4 regions of the Staphylococcus coagulans genome follow, and region 3 is predicted to be linked to each of the others. Evidence: riboswitches for the same ligand, from Rfam matches in the RefSeq annotation. Region 3 holds a riboswitch; each other region holds the start of a gene.
What was found. Region 3 has a riboswitch for S-adenosylmethionine ahead of KM149_RS01605 (LLM class flavin-dependent oxidoreductase). Riboswitches for the same ligand answer to the same signal wherever they lie in the genome.
Positions count from the first base shown of each region.

Region 1: it holds a riboswitch for S-adenosylmethionine, as region 3 does, so the genes downstream of both, KM149_RS09640 (LLM class flavin-dependent oxidoreductase) here and KM149_RS01605 (LLM class flavin-dependent oxidoreductase) in region 3, are expected to answer to the same signal.
Region 2: it holds a riboswitch for S-adenosylmethionine, as region 3 does, so the genes downstream of both, metK (methionine adenosyltransferase) here and KM149_RS01605 (LLM class flavin-dependent oxidoreductase) in region 3, are expected to answer to the same signal.
Region 4: it holds a riboswitch for S-adenosylmethionine, as region 3 does, so the genes downstream of both, KM149_RS09580 (methionine ABC transporter ATP-binding protein) here and KM149_RS01605 (LLM class flavin-dependent oxidoreductase) in region 3, are expected to answer to the same signal.

Region 1 covers NZ_CP092966.1:2,024,830-2,029,799, reverse strand. The annotation lists gene KM149_RS09650 (IS6 family transposase) at 1-60, opposite strand, end outside; gene KM149_RS09645 (MFS transporter) at 93-674, opposite strand; gene KM149_RS09640 (LLM class flavin-dependent oxidoreductase) at 714-2,078, opposite strand; SAM riboswitch class I at 2,146-2,260, opposite strand; gene KM149_RS09635 (serine hydrolase domain-containing protein) at 3,113-4,324, shown strand; gene KM149_RS09630 (GNAT family N-acetyltransferase) at 4,533-4,970, opposite strand, start outside.
Region 2 covers NZ_CP092966.1:1,073,787-1,078,756, reverse strand. The annotation lists gene KM149_RS05095 (aldo/keto reductase) at 1-402, opposite strand, end outside; gene KM149_RS05090 (NERD domain-containing protein) at 1,117-2,028, opposite strand; gene metK (methionine adenosyltransferase) at 2,118-3,317, opposite strand; SAM riboswitch class I at 3,424-3,533, opposite strand; gene pckA (phosphoenolpyruvate carboxykinase (ATP)) at 3,865-4,970, shown strand, end outside.
Region 3 covers NZ_CP092966.1:373,181-378,150, reverse strand. The annotation lists gene KM149_RS01620 (hypothetical protein) at 62-244, opposite strand; gene KM149_RS01615 (tautomerase family protein) at 246-635, opposite strand; gene KM149_RS11945 (hypothetical protein) at 622-750, opposite strand; gene KM149_RS01610 (sodium:solute symporter family protein) at 750-2,246, opposite strand; gene KM149_RS01605 (LLM class flavin-dependent oxidoreductase) at 2,257-3,636, opposite strand; SAM riboswitch class I at 3,683-3,782, opposite strand; gene KM149_RS01600 (O-acetylhomoserine aminocarboxypropyltransferase/cysteine synthase family protein) at 3,946-4,970, opposite strand, start outside.
Region 4 covers NZ_CP092966.1:2,016,441-2,021,410, forward strand. The annotation lists gene KM149_RS09570 (MetQ/NlpA family ABC transporter substrate-binding protein) at 1-724, opposite strand, end outside; gene KM149_RS09575 (methionine ABC transporter permease) at 750-1,445, opposite strand; gene KM149_RS09580 (methionine ABC transporter ATP-binding protein) at 1,438-2,466, opposite strand; SAM riboswitch class I at 2,562-2,672, opposite strand; gene KM149_RS09585 (thioredoxin family protein) at 2,713-3,027, opposite strand; gene KM149_RS09590 (toprim domain-containing protein) at 2,993-3,388, opposite strand; gene gcvH (glycine cleavage system protein GcvH) at 3,467-3,847, opposite strand; gene KM149_RS09600 (arsenate reductase family protein) at 3,919-4,275, opposite strand; gene KM149_RS09605 (thioredoxin family protein) at 4,573-4,893, shown strand.

The sequences.
Region 1 (4,970 bases), 830 kb from region 3:
ATAGCCAACGGCTACAGTGATGACATCTTTATCGAATTGTTTATATCTGAAATAGTTCATACAGAAGACTCCTTTTTGTTTAAATTATACTATCAAATCAACTTTGCAACAGAACCCAAGGCACCCACAATGACCCAAATTAAAGCAGTCCATAACGTTCCAATATACCCTAATACTTTAATAGCAATAGATGAATAATACGCACCAAAAACATACATTCCTGCTACAAATACAAACCAAAACCAACCGACTGCGGTTCCTAATTTGTGTTGAGGTGAGCGATATGTGATCCATACGAGAAAAGCATATGCAAATAAAGGATAGCCAAATCCACGTACACTATAGGTAATAATCATCAAAAAATAGTGTTCAGAAGGTAAAGCCCAACTAATAAATAATATTTGTCCAATAATATAGATAACTGTACCTGTCAGCATCACTTTTCGTGGTCCAAACATTTCAACTAACACACCAGAAAACCATGATGCAATGGCTATGGTCACACCGTAGCAGGTAGTGACATAGGCAGCTTGTTGTAGTGTCAATCCATGGTCAATAAGATAGGGACTAATCCATGCGGCTTCTAAACCTTCTCCCATCATAAATATTAAAACACCTACGTAGCCCCATAACAATGAAGGTGGAAATCCAAGCTTTGAGACCGAAATTTTCATATAATCCCTCCCTTTATAAAATAAAATTACAGTAGTTTTTTAATTTGAAAGTTGACGTGCTGGATGATCTTCACGAATGTATTTTGCACCTTGACCAAATAGGTTTTCTCGAAGTGTCTCTCCTTCATAATCTTGTCGATAAATGCCTCTTTCTTGAAGGACTGGAACCACTTTTTCAACAAACGCTTCAAGTGTGCCCGGAGAATAGGCTTGTGCAACATTAAATCCGTCTACATCAGCAACACGAATCCACTCTTCCAGTTGATCTGCAATCTTTTCAGGTGTGCCTACGAAGCGGACTGGACCTGTCCCTAAGCCATGAAATTTAATCGCTTCTCGCAACGTCCATTTGCGATTTGGGTCTTTAGTATACATATCCATAGCATGCTGAATTGCACCAGTTTCAATGCTTTCTAGATATTGATCTGGATCGTATTGAGAGAAATCAATACCGGTATGTCCACTCAATAAAGCAGCGGTTCCTTCATAACTGACCAATTCAACTAATGCTTGATGTTTTTCTTCAGCTGCTTCTTCAGTTTCTCCAATAATTGGCATAATAAGCGGTAAAAATAACAATGAGTTTTTATCACGCCCGAATTTTTCTGCGCGTGCTCTTACATCCTCGACATAAGCTTTACAAGCATCTAAAGAGTGTTGTGTCGTAAAGACAGCTTCTGCATGTTTCGCTGCAAAATCACGCCCTCGTGAAGAAGCGCCTGCCTGAAAAATAACAGGTGTTCGTTGTGGTGAAGGATCAACAAGGTGAGGACCTGGAACATTGAAAAACTTGCCTTTATGATGAATTAAGTTGACTTTATCAGGATCTGTATATGTATCGCTGTCAATATCTCTGACGATAGCATGGTCATCCCAACTCTTTTCCCATAATTTGTAAGTGACTTCTAAAAATTCATCCGCTCGGTCATAGCGTGTTTCTTTTGGTAATCGCTCTGTGAGACCTAAGTTGACAGCCTCACTTTCTAAATAAGAGGTAACGACATTCCATCCGATTCGTCCTTTAGATAAGTGATCTAGTGTAGAGAGTTGTCGCGCTAATTGATAAGGCTTTGCATATGTTGTTGATACGGTAGGTGCAAAACCGAGGTGCTTCGTAACTGCTGCCATTGCTGAAATCGCTGCAATCGGATCGTAAGCAGGAAATTGAACTGCATATTTTGTGGCAGCCCTATGAGAATTTTCATAGGCACTATAAGTCCCTAAAACGTCAGCCATAAAAAGGGCATCAAACTTTCCTTTTTCGAGTGTTTGCGCAAGATGCGTCCAATATTCGATATCTCCATGAAGATGCCCTTTATCTTTTTCGTGTTTCCATAAACCTATGGAATGCGGTGATGGAGACTGTTGGACAAAACCGTTTAAATGTATTTGTTTCTTTGACATAAATAGACCCCCTAAAAATTAAAAAGCAATACTTCTTTACTTTAAAGATAAGAAGTATTGCCATGTAATCTTATCTTCTAACCGATACGAAGATGCGCATCAGTTACTGGAATTGGCACAGTACCATATAGCCTGTTGCCGAAACTTCATAGGGCCAGTCCCTCCGCTTCTCTAGATAAGTTTTATATGAATTTTCTGAAAATAATATATTTTGTATTTTAGCGGGTGTCTTTTAAAAAGTCAACTATACTTATCAAATTACTATGAATATTAAATATTAAAGATTGTAAAAACTGAAATAGAAGTTAAAGTCTTCATACTTAAATTTGAAAAGAATGATCAATGCACTGATTTTAAACAATGGTGTTGTATTTTTTAAAATAAAGTCAATTTATTATAAAAATAATATTAAACGATTAAACATAAAGAAAAACATATTACACTTAGGAATAGAAATAAACCATTTACGCAAAAAGTAACAAATTTTTAGAAATAAGCATTACAATAAAAATGTAATTAAAGAAAAAGGAGATGAAAACAATGGCTGGCATTTTTGGTTTTATCAAAAAAGTGTTTGACTTATTAAGTAGCATCCTTGTACACGGTGAACCAAGAAACTAAATGGTTAAGGCTGAGGCAGAAAAAAATTGTCTCAGCCTTTTTATTTTAAATAGATAAAAATGCTATTGCATATACTTTGAAATAATAATGTATATAAAGTTAGGTTTATTCACTCGATGCGCTTCCTTAAAATTTATCGTGTTTTAAGCATGAATACTTCGGATTTATAAAGCTTTAAATGTGTAAAATAATCATAGTGGACAATAAAATTATTAAATATTTTTGCAAAGTATTATGTTCATGGTAAACTCTATATTGTCCAGTCCTAGCTCAATGATGGGGAGATATTCACTTTCTCTTATTGAACAGTGACCGAATACCAAGTTTTAGATTGAGACAGACTTATCATGACTGCAATCGATGCTGTTTAAATCTGGAACTTGTCTAATGATTATAAGAGGAGTAAAACGAGAGTGAATAAAAAAAATAAATCATTATTAGTGAACGTATTCGTTTGTTTTGTTGCATTAGTCATATTAATAGGCAGTTTGAGTTTATACCGTTATTTTAAAAAGCAGCATGAACAAGAACTGACAAATTTTCAAGCGAGTCAGCAAGAGAAAAAGAAAAATAGCGTTGAGAATACGGATTATATTCCCCGCTTAAAAACGGTACTTGATCAAAAGAATCTGAATTATAACCAAATTGACCAGTATTTAAAAAATGTGCAATTTAACGGTTCTATCGCTGTTTTTGAAAATGGTAAGTTAAAGATGAACAAAGGCTATGGATTTCAAGATTTAGAGAACGGGAAACCGAATAATCCAAATACTCTTTACTTGATTGGTTCAGCTCAAAAGTTTTTAACAGGAATGATGGTTAAAAAACTAGAATTAGATGACAAAATTAATATTAATGATGACGTGGATCGATATTTATCTCATTTTGAAACGACACCGAAAATTACGTTGAAAGACTTGATGTTACATCGTAGTGGTCTATACAAGTACAAAGGTTCTAAAGATATTCTAAATTTAGACGAGGCTGTCGATTCAATTCAAAAAAGAGGCGTGGATCCGAAGCATTATCACAAACACTTCTATAATGATGCAAACTACCTCGTACTCGCAAAAGTGATTGAAGAAGTGACGCATCATACTTATGCAGAAAATTACTATAAATATTTTGGCAATCCTTTCCAACTTAAACATAGCGCATTTTACAATGATGCACGTTATAAAGAAGATATGGCGAAAGGCTATCAATTAAATAAAAATGCGCCAGTATTTAAACCGCCTATGTTTTTGAATCAATATTATGGAGCAGGTAATTTATATATGTCAGTACATGACATGGGGGTGCTCGTTAGAAAACTTCAAATGAATAAAGTTTTCCCATCAAAAGATACAAAGCCCTATCTTCATGAGTTAATGACAACACGATATCCTGAAAAATATCGTTACGGTTTTTACACTTATCCTGACCATAACCGAATTAATGGTATTTTTTATGGTCAAACCTTTACGACATATTTTAATGACCATTATATCGTCGTTTTAGCAACAAATTATGAGAACCCTAAACCTAATGTAAATGAAGCTAAAATTAAACACATTTATTATAATATTTTAAAACAGCATAAAGTGACAAATCATCCTGGTTTAACCGTAGCTACAAACGAATAACTAAAAGAAGCATGAATGAGAGTATGAAAATAAAAGAATTTCTGTCTCATTCATGCTTTTTCTATTTTCATGGCGCACTATCGATAATGATTTCGTATAATGCTTTTGAGATGAATGATTCAAGTTTGGCTTTGTAAATGTAGTCATGATGTGTATTGAGGAAAAACGTATAAATTGTGATTGAAAGGGAGTAAAAGATGATTATGTGTTAACACGTATAGTAAATTAGCCAATGTTCCTCGATATAATGGTTGTTGATTTTTCTGGCTTTTTCTTCTAAGCCTAAAAATTCGAAACCAATTTTGTCAAAGAATACTTTAGCTGTAATATTATTTGATGCAACAGATACCATAATATTTTCTATGCCGTGATTTTTGGCATATTGAATAAAGGCATCGATTAATTGATGGGCTAACGATTCATCGCGATATTGAGGTGTGACATATAAACTTTGGATAAAGGCTTTGTGTTTTTTAGTGATGTGCTGGCTATGGTAAAGTTGTAAAAATCCAACGAGCGTTTCATCTTGAAAAGCACCGAAAACGAGATTTGTATTTTGATTTTCAGTGTTGAGAAGATTGTGGATTTCTTCATCTGTAATTTCAGGAGGAGTATTGAATTCGTGTAAAAAAGTGAGTGGATCATT
Region 2 (4,970 bases), 700 kb from region 3:
TTGATCTTGGTAAAGGTCTTCCATCCCTTTCCACGTATCAATCATTAAATCTTCATCAGTTCCTGGCCAATGTACAAGATATAAATCTAAGTAGTCTAAACCTAAACGCGATAATGAAGCTTGATAAGCTTTTTCTACACTGTCACGACCATAATCACTTAACCAAAGCTTAGACGTGATAAATAAATCCTCACGCTTTAAGCCATTTTCATCTAAAGCTTCACGAATACCTTCGCCCACTTTTTCTTCATTTTTGTAAATCATCGCCGTATCAATACTACGATAACCATGCTTAATCGCATGCTTAACAGCATCCTTCGCAGAATCATCATTTTCTACACGGAAAACACCTAAGCCTACTTGAGGCATACGATTTCCATTATAAAAAGACTTTTCATTCATACAACATCGCTCCTTTATAATATCCACCTTACATGCTAAACCATTTTCAATCGATGTTAAAGCCATTGAACTTGGGAGCGAGACAGAAATCTATTTGATTTCGTCGTCTCGCCCCGGCAAGGATGACTAGGACTGGGCGTGCTAATAAAGCGAAGTACAGTCCAGTCAGCTGCTGCGCTTTCCTTGTTTTTCGTACTCCTATCATGCGAGACAGAAATCTATTTGATTTCGTCGTCTCGCCCTGGCAAGGATGACTAGGACTGGGCGTGCTAATAAAGCGAAGTACAGTCCAGTCAGCTACTGCGCTTTCCTTGTTTTTCGTACTCCTATCATGCGAGACAGAAATCTATTTGATTTCGTCGTCTCGCCCCGGCAAGGATGACTAGGACTGGGCGTGCTAATAAAGCGAAGTACAGTTCAGTCAGCTACTGCGCTTTCCTTGTTTTTCGTACTCCTATCATGCGAGACGACGAAATCTATTTGATTTCGTCGTCTCGTTTGGTAATCAATTTCATATTTATTTCGACCCATCTATACGACTTCTTACTTCAAACAAACCTCGTTTTTAGCTGTATGGTATATCTAAGAATTTTTGATTCGAATTCAACTCGCCCTTTTGATCATTTAATCCTCTAAAAAACAAAAAAGAGGTCAAGACTTCAATATGTCTTAACCTCTAAATATTAAATGCTTCATCAAATGACAATAGACAACTTAATTAAAAGATTCAATTTCATCCATAATACTTTGAAGCGCATTGACATCGTATTGAATACGACCATGGAAAACAAATTTGTTAAAGAACTCATTCAACTGCTCTGGGCCTACTAAAACTTTTGTTGTTCCTTGTGTTGTAAAGCTTGAGATAGTTACATCGCCTTCACGTTTTGGATTAAAATATAAAATCGTAGTTGGTGTATATTTTAAATCCAATTGACGTTGCAATTGTGTTGCAACTTGCTCAATTTGTTTGATTTGTTGTGTATAGTCTTTGATTGAAAGTGCATTTTGTTCACCATCTTGTTGGTCTAACACAACCATCTGTGGTGTTGATGGATCTAAATCTAATATTTTGAAAACTTGCTCTAACATTGGATTTTCTGAAAATTGATTTTGACTAACGCCTTGGTAAACATGACCTTTTAAAAGTTCAGAATCTATAATATAAAGACCTGTGCGTGTCAAAACGAGATGACTCATACGTGTAATATCCTCTAAATCATTAGTGGGTAAAAAGATATTGGCCATGATATGCATATCTTCTGGTCGAATACGTTTTTCTTTGACTAATCTTTCACGTATTCCAAGTAAACGCATATCTGTCACATATTCACTACTATTTTTTGAAAATAATTTTAAAGCATCAATTTCTCTATTTTTTGAAGAAAGCATTGTTTCATATTCTTCTTTATGTTGCGTGTCCGCTTTTTTCTTTTCAATTCGAACTTTTTCAAGCTCTTCTTCATGTTCGTGAGTCAGTTGATCTTGCTTCGATTGATATTGACTTGCGTAACTTTCTTTAGCTTTCTTTTTACTTTTGAGCGCTACCAAAAACAAAATAAAGAATAATGCTGCAATTACAATAGCAGCAATGAGGCCTATTTCGATTGGACCAAATTGTGTCATTTGCAATACCTTCCTTTTATCTACATTTCTACAGTTATTTCTATTATATTAAATAACTATAAAATTAGCGATAGTTAAAGCAATAAAATTTATTGTAAAGCAGAAACCGCTTCTTTTAATAATTCAATTTTATCTGTTTTTTCCCAAGGTAATTGCACATCATTTCGACCAAAGTGGCCATATGCAGCCGTTTGTTTATAAATTGGACGTTGTAAATCAAGCATTTTAATAATTCCAGCAGGCCGTAAATCAAAGTGATCACGTACTGCTTGAATTAAAGTATCCTCACTGACTCTTCCTGTACCAAATGTATCGATGGCGATAGAAACTGGCTGAGCGACACCAATGGCGTAGGCAAGCTGCACTTCACATTTATCTGCAAGTTGAGCAGCTACAATGTTTTTTGCGACATAGCGCGCTGCATAGGCTGCGGAACGGTCTACTTTTGTAGGATCTTTTCCTGAAAACGCGCCCCCACCATGACATGCATAACCGCCGTAAGTATCAACAATAATTTTACGCCCAGTTAAGCCTGCATCGCCTTGTGGACCACCAATGACAAAACGCCCTGTTGGATTAATGAAAAATTTAGTCTCTTCATCTAATAAGCTTGGGTCTACTGTTGGATAAATAACATACTCTTTAATATCATTTTGAATTTTTTCTAATTCAATTTCTTCGTGATGTTGTGAAGAAACAACGATTGTATCGATACGTTTTGGTTGATTTTGTTCATCATATTCAACAGTCACTTGGACTTTACCATCAGGTCGTAAATAATCTAAAGTTCCATTTTTACGGACTTCTGATAAACGTTTCGATAATTTATGTGACAGGTCAATTGGTAATGGCATGAGTGTATCTGTTTCATTTGTCGCAAAACCGAACATCAAGCCTTGATCGCCAGCACCAGTATTTAACTCTTCGTCATTCATTTCATCACGATATTCCAACGCGCGATCGACACCTTGTGCAATATCAGGTGATTGTTCATCTATCGCTGTTAAAACAGACATTGTTTTATAGTCGTAACCATACTTCGCACGTGTATAACCAATCTCTCTAACTGTTTCGCGTACGACTTTTGGAATATCGACATAAGTAGAAGTAGAAATCTCACCCGCGATTAAGGCCATACCTGTCGTCACTGTCGTCTCACAAGCGACACGTGCATTTTTATCTCCTTTCAAAATTTCATCCAAAATTGCATCAGAAATCTGGTCTGCAATCTTATCAGGATGACCTTCTGTTACTGATTCTGAAGTAAATAAGCGTCTGTTGTATGTCATAATAAACTCCTTTATATAATGGATTACGAACATTCTCTCTCTGAGCTCAATAAAAAAAGAGCCTTTCAACACTATAAAATAGAGTGAAGGCCCTAACGTCCATTCGCTCTTATCGTTCAGACCATATTTGTCTGCAAACGGTTTGGCACCTTTCTTCGTTAAAAGAGGTTGCTGGGTTTCATTGGGTCCATGTCCCTCCACCACTCAGGATAAGAGAATCCGTTAGCACTATATTACATAACTTTTATCAGTCTGTCAATTTCGTACTTCTGCACAAATCATTTCTAAAACCTTTCTTATCTAGAAAGATTTATGATAAATGCATCGATATTCATGGAAGAAAACCACTAAAAAATTGGATATGAACGTGAAGCATTTAAGTTTCCGTTTAAGTTATAGCTGAAATCACTAGCAGAATACGTAAAAATAAATATTTAATCTAAATGCTGTTATTTTTTCTTAAATATAGTAGGGATTATTTCTCTAATATGTTATACTCTTAAATTGTAAAGGCTTACATTCAACAAAATTCGGAGGGGATTAGATCATGTCATTTAATACTAGTGCGTTAGAGGCATTAATCGATAAGCCAAGTTCTCATTTTCAACTTACAACAACAGAACTTTATAACAAAATCTTAAAACGTGATGAAGCAGAGTTAACAGAACTCGGTGCCATCAATGCGAAAACAGGTGAATACACGGGGCGCTCACCTAAAGATAAATTTATTGTAGACAATCCACAGGTGAAAGACGATATCGATTGGGGGGCGATTAATCAACCTATATCAGAAGAAAAATTTCTCAATCTCTACCATAAAGTTATTGATTACTTAAACGACAAAGAAGAATTGTTTGTTTTTAATGGCTACGCAGGAAGTGATTCGAATTCGCAACTTAAATTGACAGTGGTTAATGAATTCGCATGGCATAATTTATTTGCGCAAAATATGTTTATTAAACCGACTTCTAAAGAAGAAGCTTCAAAAATCAAAGCAGATTTTACATTAATTTCTGCACCCCACTTTAAGGCAGATCCAAAAATCGATGGTACACGCTCAGAAACTTTTGTTATCATCTCTTTCAAGCATAAAACGATTTTAATTGGTGGCACAGAATATGCGGGTGAAATGAAAAAATCTGTCTTCTCTGTCATGAACTATTTGTTACCACAACATAATATTATGAGCATGCATTGTTCAGCGAATGTTGGAGATAAAGGCGATGTCGCACTCTTCTTTGGACTCTCTGGAACAGGTAAAACAACATTATCAGCAGACCCAAATCGTAAACTCATTGGTGATGACGAGCACGGTTGGAACGAGAACGGTGTTTTCAATATTGAGGGTGGCTGCTATGCTAAAGCGATTAACTTATCAGCTGAAAAAGAGCCACAAATTTTCAATGCAATCCGATATGGTACTGTACTTGAAAATTTAGTTGTTGATGCACATGGATATATTGACTTTGATGATAATCATTATACTGAAAACACACGCGCGGCTTACCCGATTGACCATATCGATAATGTTGTGCTCCCTTCTAAAGCATCTCATCCAAATACAATTATCTTTTTGACAGCTGATGCATTTGGTGTTTTACCACCAATTTCTAAATTAAATAAAGATCAAGCGATGTATCACTTCTTGAGTGG
Region 3 (4,970 bases):
GTTTAGCACAAAAAAAGAACGGCAAAATCTTTTTCTAATTATCAGATTTTACCGTTCATCGCTATGTGTTGTCTGGATGTGCTTTTTGGCATTTAGCGATTGCTTGGTTGTAAGCTGCTAGTTTTTCTTGCTTAATCATATGAGCTGCAGTATTGACCGGTTCATATGCTTCCCACTCCGCTCTTTTTTCAATCAATACAGCTAAAGAGAGCAGAGAGATTTTAAGTGATGTTTTTGTTGTCATATTATAAATCTCCATTCAAGAATTGCGCCTCCCCATTGAAAAAGCTCCAATTCGCATCTGTATTTTCTACAAGGCTAATCAGTACATCTTCTTTTCGAATACCTAATTTTTGATGTAATGTTTCTACCAACTTGCGATAAAAAATCGTTTTTTGTTCTTCCGTTCTTGGACGCGTGATAAGCGTAAAAACTAACACATCCTTCGTCCGTTCTATGCCTAAACCTGTATCTAAAATTTGCATCTCATACGCTTCGTGTTGCGTCACGATTTGATAGCGGTCCCCCACCGGTGCACGAAAGGCTTCTAGCATCACTTCATATGAGATATCTAAAACTTCCTTAATATAAGCTTCATCTTTCCCTTTAATTAGATCTATTTTAATGATTGGCATTATCATTCCCCTTTTCATCAAGATTTGAGTAACCCCATTTTAATGCAAGAAGTAGACCAACAAATGTTCCTATAAAACCATAAAGCCAGATGGATAACATTTCATTTACAAACATTATGCTTCCCCCTTATCCACAGAGAGTTGGCGCGCTCGATAATGCATGACAGAGGAAGTTACAGTGATCGTCAGTATGCCCAAAATAGTGGCAACAGCACCGGCAGACATTGTACTTGGAATCACACCGCCAAAATAAATGACAAGATAGGATATTAAACCAACGACCATCGAAAGTTCTGCTGCACGGGCAGGTGCTTTTCGTTTCGCATATACCGCATGTAAAATAGGACCCATTGTACCGGCTGCAATACCGGAAATCCCAATCCACATGAGGTCACTCATATAGAGCGGTGGTTTCAAAACTAATAAAAACGATAAAAGCCCTACAATCGGTACAGAAGCACGACTAATACGAAAAGCAATTCGATTGGCTTTCTCTGTTTCAAGATTCACCCACTTCTGTTTGACAATCAGTTTTAAAAATAAATCATTCGCGAACACTGTAGAAATAGACACAAACAAGCCATCTGTCGTTGACATAGCCGCTGCTAATATAACGACACCGAATAAAGCAACAATCACAGCAGGAAACGCCCACTCTATATATTGTAGTAAGGCTAAATCTGAACTTGCGACTTGCCCACCCAATGCTACGCGACTATAAATACCGCCAAAAAGTACAAGTAAACATAAAGCCATTACAATGATATAAGTACGAATCATGCGCCCTAAATCTTTTTCACTTTTTAGACCTAAAATTTTATTAAACAAGTGCGGCGCTGACGCAAAAGCCCATTGAATAATAATCGCACCGATAATCATTGTAAAAGAATGAAAGTGAACGGATTCAGGATTAAAAACTTGGACTAAGTGATGATTTTGATGATCTAAGTTTTGTGCAATCCCTGAAAACGTATCATGGATGCTACCTTTCCAAAATAGCACAATGCCAGAGATAAAAATGGCAAGGCCAGCTACTGCCATAATGATGACTTGTATGGCATCGGTATAAATATCTGCTAGTGCACCACCTACGTAAACATAAATCACAACAATGACTGTGATTACAATCAAACTTGAAAAGTAACTCATACCGAGTAAATGTTTGAAAATCAAAGCGCCTGCTACAAGCTGACTTGCGATATAGAAAATATTAAATAATAAGATCATAGCCGTCCCAACACGTAAAATAGGACTGTCATAAAAATCGCCTAACCAATCTGGTAGCGAGAGGGATTGCTGCGTTGTATTTAATGATCTGACTCTTTTAGCGACCATTAAAACACCTGTAGGGCCACCGATAAACATCGCTAAAAACAACCATAAATTATTGAGTCCCCACGCATACGACCATCCCGGATAACCTAGAAAGGTTGCAGCACTTAAATACGTCGCTGCAAAAGACAATCCTAGCGTACGGGGGCCAATCCTTCCAAAGCCAGTCGCAAAATCTGAAATACTGTTCATCTTTCTAGAACTGACAAAGCCTACCGTAATCATGAACGCCATGAAAACAATAAAACCTATCCATGTATACACTTTAACGTCATTCATAATCATCCCCCTATATCTGTACTAAATTGGCTTTTTTATTTCGTGCAGGATGTGTCGGTTTCACTTTCGTATGGCCTTTGCCAAACATATTTTCACGTAAAGTTTCACCTTCATATTCTGTACGATATATGCCTCTTTTTTGTAATTCAGGAATGATTAAGTCCACAAATTCTTCAAATGTACCTGGTGAATAAGTCTGCGCAATATTAAAACCGTCCGCACCACCTTCATTCACCCATAACTCCAATTGATCAGCAATTTGTGTGGGTGTTCCGATGAATTTAGCCGTCCCATTACCTAGTCCGTGATTTTTCACCGCTTCTCGCAATGTCCATTTTCGATGTGGGTCTTTTGTATATAAATTGAGATTGCCTTGCATCGCTTCTGTCTCGATATTTTCGATATATTCATCTGGATCATATTGAGAAAAATCAATACCCGTATGTCCACTTAACAATGCGACTGAACCTTCATAGCTGACTTCATTTTGAAGCGCTTCATATTTTTCATAAGCCTCTGCTTCAGTTTCACCGATAATAGGTAAAACCATTGGAAAAACAAGTATATCTTCTCCATCACGGCCAAATTGTTGTGCTCTTGTCCGAATGTCTGTGACATATGCCCGTAACGATTCAATAGAGGTGTGTTTTGTAAACACAGCCTCTGCATGCTTTGCAGCAAATATTTTGCCTTTTTCGGAAGCACCTGCTTGAAATAAAACAGGCGTTCTTTGAGGGGAAGGCTCTACAAGATGCGGGCCGGGTATATCGAAAAATGTACCTTTATGATGAATCGCATGAACTTTAGAAGGATCAGCATACGTATCTGTCTCACGCGCTTTAACAACTGCATCGTCCTCCCAACTGTCTTCCCACAGCTGATAGCTCACTTGCAAAAATTCGTCAGCACGGTTGTAACGTAATGCTTTAGGCAAGCGTTCTTTTAAGCCTAAGTTCACTGCTTCGCTTTCTAAATAAGACGTCACAACATTCCAACCTAATCGGCCATTTGTCAGATGATCAAGTGTAGATAATTGACGTGCCAACTTATATGGCTGGGCATAGGTAGTAGAGACAGTAGGTGCAATACCAATATGCTCAGTTACCGCTGCAATGGCAGAAACGAGCGGAATAGGATCATGTGCGGGGAGTTGAACTGCGTGTTTCACTGCGGCGTCATGAGATTGGTTGTAAACACTATAAGTGCCCAACACATCAGCAATAAAAATACCATCAAATAAACCACGTTCTAAAGTTTGAGCAATATCCGTCCAATATTTTAAATTGTGGTGTGTCGCTCCTTTATCTTTTGGATGTTTCCATAAACCTGAAGCATGGGGAGAGGGAGAGTTTTGGACGAATCCGTTAAAATGAATTTGTTTTCGTGTCATGAACATTACCTCCTAAGAAATAGGAAGATAAGGCATAGCTGTAGTTGACTTATCTTCTAGCAATTGTGCTACTGGAATTGGCACAGTGAATTAATCCTGTTGCCGAGATTTCATCGGGCCAGTCCCTCCATCTCTCTTGATAAGACGATGATGTACACTCATGGGGTACTTTTTAATAAGTGAAAGGTAAAACACTGACCGGTAGAATAATCACTTCCTTCACATGGCGGCTTACGCTTTAAAAGCGCTCATGTCAATCTACCAGATCATGAATTTCCATTTATTTTCATTTTGTGCGACGCTTAAAAGTTAAATTTTGGCAAAGCCTTTTTCCAAATCTGCGATAATATCATCGATATGCTCAAGTCCTATCGAAAGACGAATCGTCTCCGGGGCAATACCTGCTGCTGTTTGTTCTGCTTCCGTCAATTGTTGATGTGTCGTGGATGCGGGGTGAATGACAAGTGACTTTGCATCTCCTACATTCGCTAATAAAGAAAATAATTCTAAGCCTTCAATAAACTTTTTACCTGCTTCGTATCCACCTTTAACACCAAAGGTAAAGATGGAACTTGCACCTTTTGGTAAATACTTCTCTTTTAACGCGTAATATTCACTCGTAGGTAAACCAGCATATTTAACCCATGCGACTTTATCATGCTTTTCAAGATATTGTGCAACTTTTTCAGCATTTTCCACATGACGTTCTAATCGTAATGAAAGTGTCTCTAAGCCTTGCGTTAGTAAAAATGCATTGAATGGTGAAATCGCTGCCCCTGTATCTCTTAAAATTGTTGTACGAATTTTAAAAGCAAGTGCGGCTTCTCCAAATTTTTCACTGAACACTAAGCCGTGATAAGACGGATCGGGTTCACTTAATCCTGGAAACTTGCCATTATCCCAATTAAAGTTACCTGCATCAACAATAACACCACCCATTGATGTTCCGTGCCCACCAATAAATTTGGTCGCAGAATGAACAACAATGTTCGCGCCATATTCAATTGGACGTAAAAGATAAGGCGTTGCAAATGTATTATCAACAATAAGCGGTATACCTTGAGCTTTTGTAATCGCTGCAAGTGCATCGAAATCCTCAACATTGCCTTCTGGGTTCCCAATGGTTTCTACAAATAATGCCTTCGTATTGTCTTGAATCGCATTTTCTATACTACTGACATCTTTCGTATCTACTAATGTGACATCAATCCCATATTTAGGTAACGTATGTGTGAAAAGCGTATGTGTTCCGCCATATAATGTGGAACTTGCTACAATATGATCACCCTTCTGTGCTACAGCTTGAATCGCATACGTGATGGCTGCCATACCTG
Region 4 (4,970 bases), 840 kb from region 3:
CGTCCTTATGCCCTTCTTTAACAGCAATTAAGTTTGCATATGGGTTATTATTTCCTTTTTCAACTGCAATAGAATCTTTTTGTGGATTTAATTTTTGCTCGATTGCAAAGTTTGAATTGATGATGACCGCATCACCTTCACCATTTTGATATGTTTTAGGTAAGAATTCTGCAGATTGTTTACTGTTGAATTTAATGTCTTTCTTATTTTCAGTAATATCATCAAATGTTGCGTCTTGGATTTTTACACCCTTTTTAATCTTAATTAAACCTTCATCAACGAAGAATTTTAAGAAACGACCTTGTTCAGCTGGGTTGTTAGAAACGAAAATTTCTGCTCCTTTTGGTAAATCTTTTAAGCTTTTATATTTTTTTGAATAAACCGCCATAGGTTCTAAATGAACATTACCAGCAGATTCGATTTTATAACCTTTGTCTTTTTTCTCAGTATCTAAATAAGGTGTGTGTTGGAAAAAGTTTGCATCTAATTCGCCAGCATCTAACAACTTGTTCGGTGTTGTATAATCGTTAATTGTTTTAATTTCCAAATCATAACCTTTATCTTTTAATAATGGCTTTGCTTCTTCTAAGATCTCAGCGTGTGGCGCAGGTGAAGCACCAACAACAATCTTTTTGTCTTCTTTTTTACTATCAGAACCATTTCCACATGCGGCTAAAGCAACTGCAACAACAAGAACAACAATAATCGATAAAAATCTTTTCATTAAAACAGTCTCCTCTTCACTATTATTAGCGTTTATCTATTTTATTCGTTATCCAATCCCCTAAGAATTGAATAATAAATACCAAAATTAATATTAAAATGGTTGAAACTAAAATAACGTCGTTTTGATTTCGCGTAAATCCAGTTAAGTATGCCAAGTTACCTAAACCACCAGCACCGATAACACCTGCCACTGCAGTAGATCCTACTAAAGCAATCGCCGTTACAGTAATACCTGAAATTAAGGCTGGTAGTGATTCTGGTATTAATACTTTTAATACGATTGTCCAAGTTGTCGCTCCCATTGATTTCGCCGCTTCAATAACGCCTTTATCAATCTCTTTAAGCGCAATTTCTACGAGTCGACCGTAGAAAGGAGATGCCCCAATGATTAAAGCAGGTAAAGCACCCGTTGGACCACTGATTGTACCTAATAGTAAACTTGTAAATGGAATTAACAATAAAATCAAAATGATAAATGGTATCGCTCTAAATAAATTCACAATGAAAGAAACAATACTATAAAATATACGTCCTGCTTTAGATTTACTTTTAGATGTTAAAAACAGAATCACACCTAAAATGAGCCCAAAAATAAATGAGAATGCTGTTGAGATGATTGTCATGTATAGCGTTTCATATGTCGCTACCCAAACATCCGGCCAACGTACATTCGGCATCGTTATCATCTCTTGAAGTATTTCGCTAAAACTCTTACCCATGACTGACCACCTCTACATCGATATTTTGTGACTCTAAGTCCGCTTGTACTTCATCAAAATTTGTTTTTGAGACATCTTGAATGTGAACGAGTAAATAGCCTATAGTTCCCGTTTTTGATTGTTTAATATTACCCTCTAAAATATTGGCTGAAAGATGATATTCTTGCGATAGATGAGACAATATCGGACGTGTTGTATTATCGCCAGAAAAAGTCAATTTAATCAAAACATCATCTTTTGCTAGAGGAAATGTCGCTACAAGCTCATCACTTTCATCACTCGGTTTCAAGTCTTCTTGAACAAAGCGGCGTGTCACTGCGTGCTGTGGATTTTCAAAAATATCAGAAACTTTACCTTGCTCAATGACACGACCATTTTCCATTACAGATACTTCATCACAAATCCGACGAATAACGTGCATCTCATGTGTAATAATAATAATCGTTAAATTCTTTTCCTTTTTAAGTTGTAAAAGCAAGTCTAATATTTCATCTGTCGTTTGAGGGTCAAGTGCACTTGTTGCTTCGTCACATAATAATACTTCTGGATCATTGGCAAGTGCGCGCGCAATGCCGACACGTTGTTTTTGACCACCTGATAATTCAGAAGGGTACGCATGCTCTCTCCCTTTTAAACCAACACGTTCAACGAGCTCTAATGCTATCTGCTTTGCTTCACTTTTTGCAACTCCTGAAATTTCTAGTGGGAAAATAATATTATCCATTACCGTTCTTGACCACAATAAATTAAAGTGTTGGAAAATCATACTGACTTTTTGTCGTTTTTTGCGTAAATCTGCTTTACTTAACTGTCCTATGTTATCCCCGCCGATAATCACATCGCCTGATGTAGGTGTTTCTAGATAATTAAATAATCGTATTAAAGTACTTTTACCAGCACCAGAAAATCCGATAATACCATAGATTGAACCCTTCTCTATCTTTAGGTCAACATGATCTACAGCTGTTACAGATTTTGATTTACTTTCGTACTTTTTAACGATGTTTTTAAGCTCAATCATACTGTTCCTCCTTGTGTTTCCCCTCTTATCTGCAAAATAAAAAATGCTTTCTCTTTTAAAAAATGAAAGAGAAAGCATTAACACAAATCGCTTTTCTCTCATCTTCAAAAGTAAAATTTTTACTTTATGTGAATTGGCACCATTTCTATATACTAGACGGTTGCCGGGCTTCATAGGGCACATCCCTCCACCACTCCGGATAAGAGTTTTCTGACTATTTAATTGATATTAATCTTATCATTGTAATCAACATGCGTCAATTACTTTTTTTATTTTTTCTAACAAGTACGGTACAGACTGAAAAGCATATAACCTTTCTACTTCTTGATCATAATGCATGATCATTAACACAGGCACAGACTGTATTTCATTTGCTTGGCTCCAATCTGGATGAAAATTTAAATCTATTTTCACAATAGGTAATTGTGTCATCTCATTTGCAATATCTAACATTCTTTCAGACATTTTACATGTCCCACACATCGGTGTATAACCAAATATGAGATGAACGTTTTCATCTTTATTTCTATATATATTGTTCAATTGCTCTGAAACACTCATGATATGAATACTTCCCTTTAACATAAAAATCTTTTTTTACTTTAAATCCAAAATGTTGTAATACATTAGAGAGGTAATCGCGTGGACAACGTGCCACTTCACTATAATTCGTATCGATGAAAATATCGATGCGCTCACTCAAATAAGTTGTAAACCATTTGCGGATTTTTCGACCTTCCGCATCTGAATCTACCAAAATGTAGACCTGTCTATCATACAAATATTCAATCATATTGTCTAATTTTTCAATTCCCATCGTTCCATGTGTACATATAATTTCGACAGGTTCTAACAACACCTCTTGAACACGTTTTTTATCAGATTTACCTTCTACAACAATAACCTTATTGATCATCGCCATGGTCTTCACCTTCTAAAAAATATTTGAGTACAAAAAACTCCTTGATAATCAGATTACCGAGGAGTCTTTATGCGGGCATTATTCACCAATCATTTGTTCATAATCAGCTGCACTTAATAATGCATCTAATTGGCTTTCATCGCTTAATTCAACTTTTACCATCCAAGCTTTTTCATAAGGTGATTCGTTAACCGCTTCAGGTTCGTCTTCTAAACCTTCATTCACTTCGATGACTTTTCCTGATACAGGAGAATACAATTCAGAAACAGTTTTAACTGATTCCACACTTCCGAAAGTTTCACCTTCAGTAAGTTCATCTTCTGCTTCTGGAAGCTCTACAAAGACAATATCACCTAATTCGCTTTGCGCAAAATCTGTAATTCCAATTGTCGCTGTTTGACCTTCAACTTTTACCCATTCGTGTTCTTTAGAATATTTTAATTCGCTTGGCACTGCCACGTTAATCCCCTCCTATAATGTTTACAATTACAATTTTATCATGACATATTGGAACGGTTCTATCAACTATTTTATGATAGCCAAGTATTGCGATAGACCTCTTCATTAAAGCCGACTGTCACTTTATCACCTAAGATTGCTAATGGTCGCTTTACTAACATGCCATCAGAAGCAAGTAAACTTATTTTTTCGTCTTCATTCATATTTTCTAGTTTGTCTTTAAGATTTAACGCTCTGTATTTTGCGCCATGTGTATTAAAGAACTTTTTAATATCCAAGCCTGATTTTTCTATAATTTGACGAAACTCTTTTTCTGTCGGTGTGTGCTGTACAATATCGATAGGCTCATAGCTCACCCCATGATCAGATAAAAATTTCGCTGCTTTTTTACATGTTGTACAATTTGGATAATGATAAAATTTGATCATGCCTTTGACCTCCTTATTCCAATTAATTTTAATATATCAAATTATTAATTAAAATGCTTGTTTTTTTCAAAAAAATCATTGCCATATTGTTTTATATTGAATATATAGATGGGCGGAATATCGAATGGTTTCACAAGACGCCATCTGCTTCCATTGCTTTATGCTCTATATCAAAAATGTTAAATATTAGGAGATGCACGACCTTAGCCTTTGTTTATCAATGAATCACATAGATGACTTCATCTATGAAATCCGTTATAATGTCGTTACGTAATAGATATAAAGGAGATGTTTTAGATGCAACGCATTACTAACATGGAATCATTCAATCAAATCATCCAAAGCGAACAACCTGTTATTATTAAATTTGAAGCTGGTTGGTGTCCAGACTGTAAAGCGATGGATATGTGGATTGATCCAATTATTGAAAAATACAATCAATATGATTGGTATTCTGTTGATCGTGATGAGCTTGATCAAGCAGTGGAAGAATACGAGGTTATGGGTATTCCAAGTATTTTAATCTTTAAAGATGGCCAAAAATTACACCACTTACACTCTGCTAATGCAAAATCACCTGAACAAGTTGAAAACTATTTAGCTGAAAGCTTAGGCTAATCATTTGAGGGGCTAGGACGAGATGATGTCCTAGCCCCTCTATTTATCTATGCACACAAATATGTTATCCCTTATCT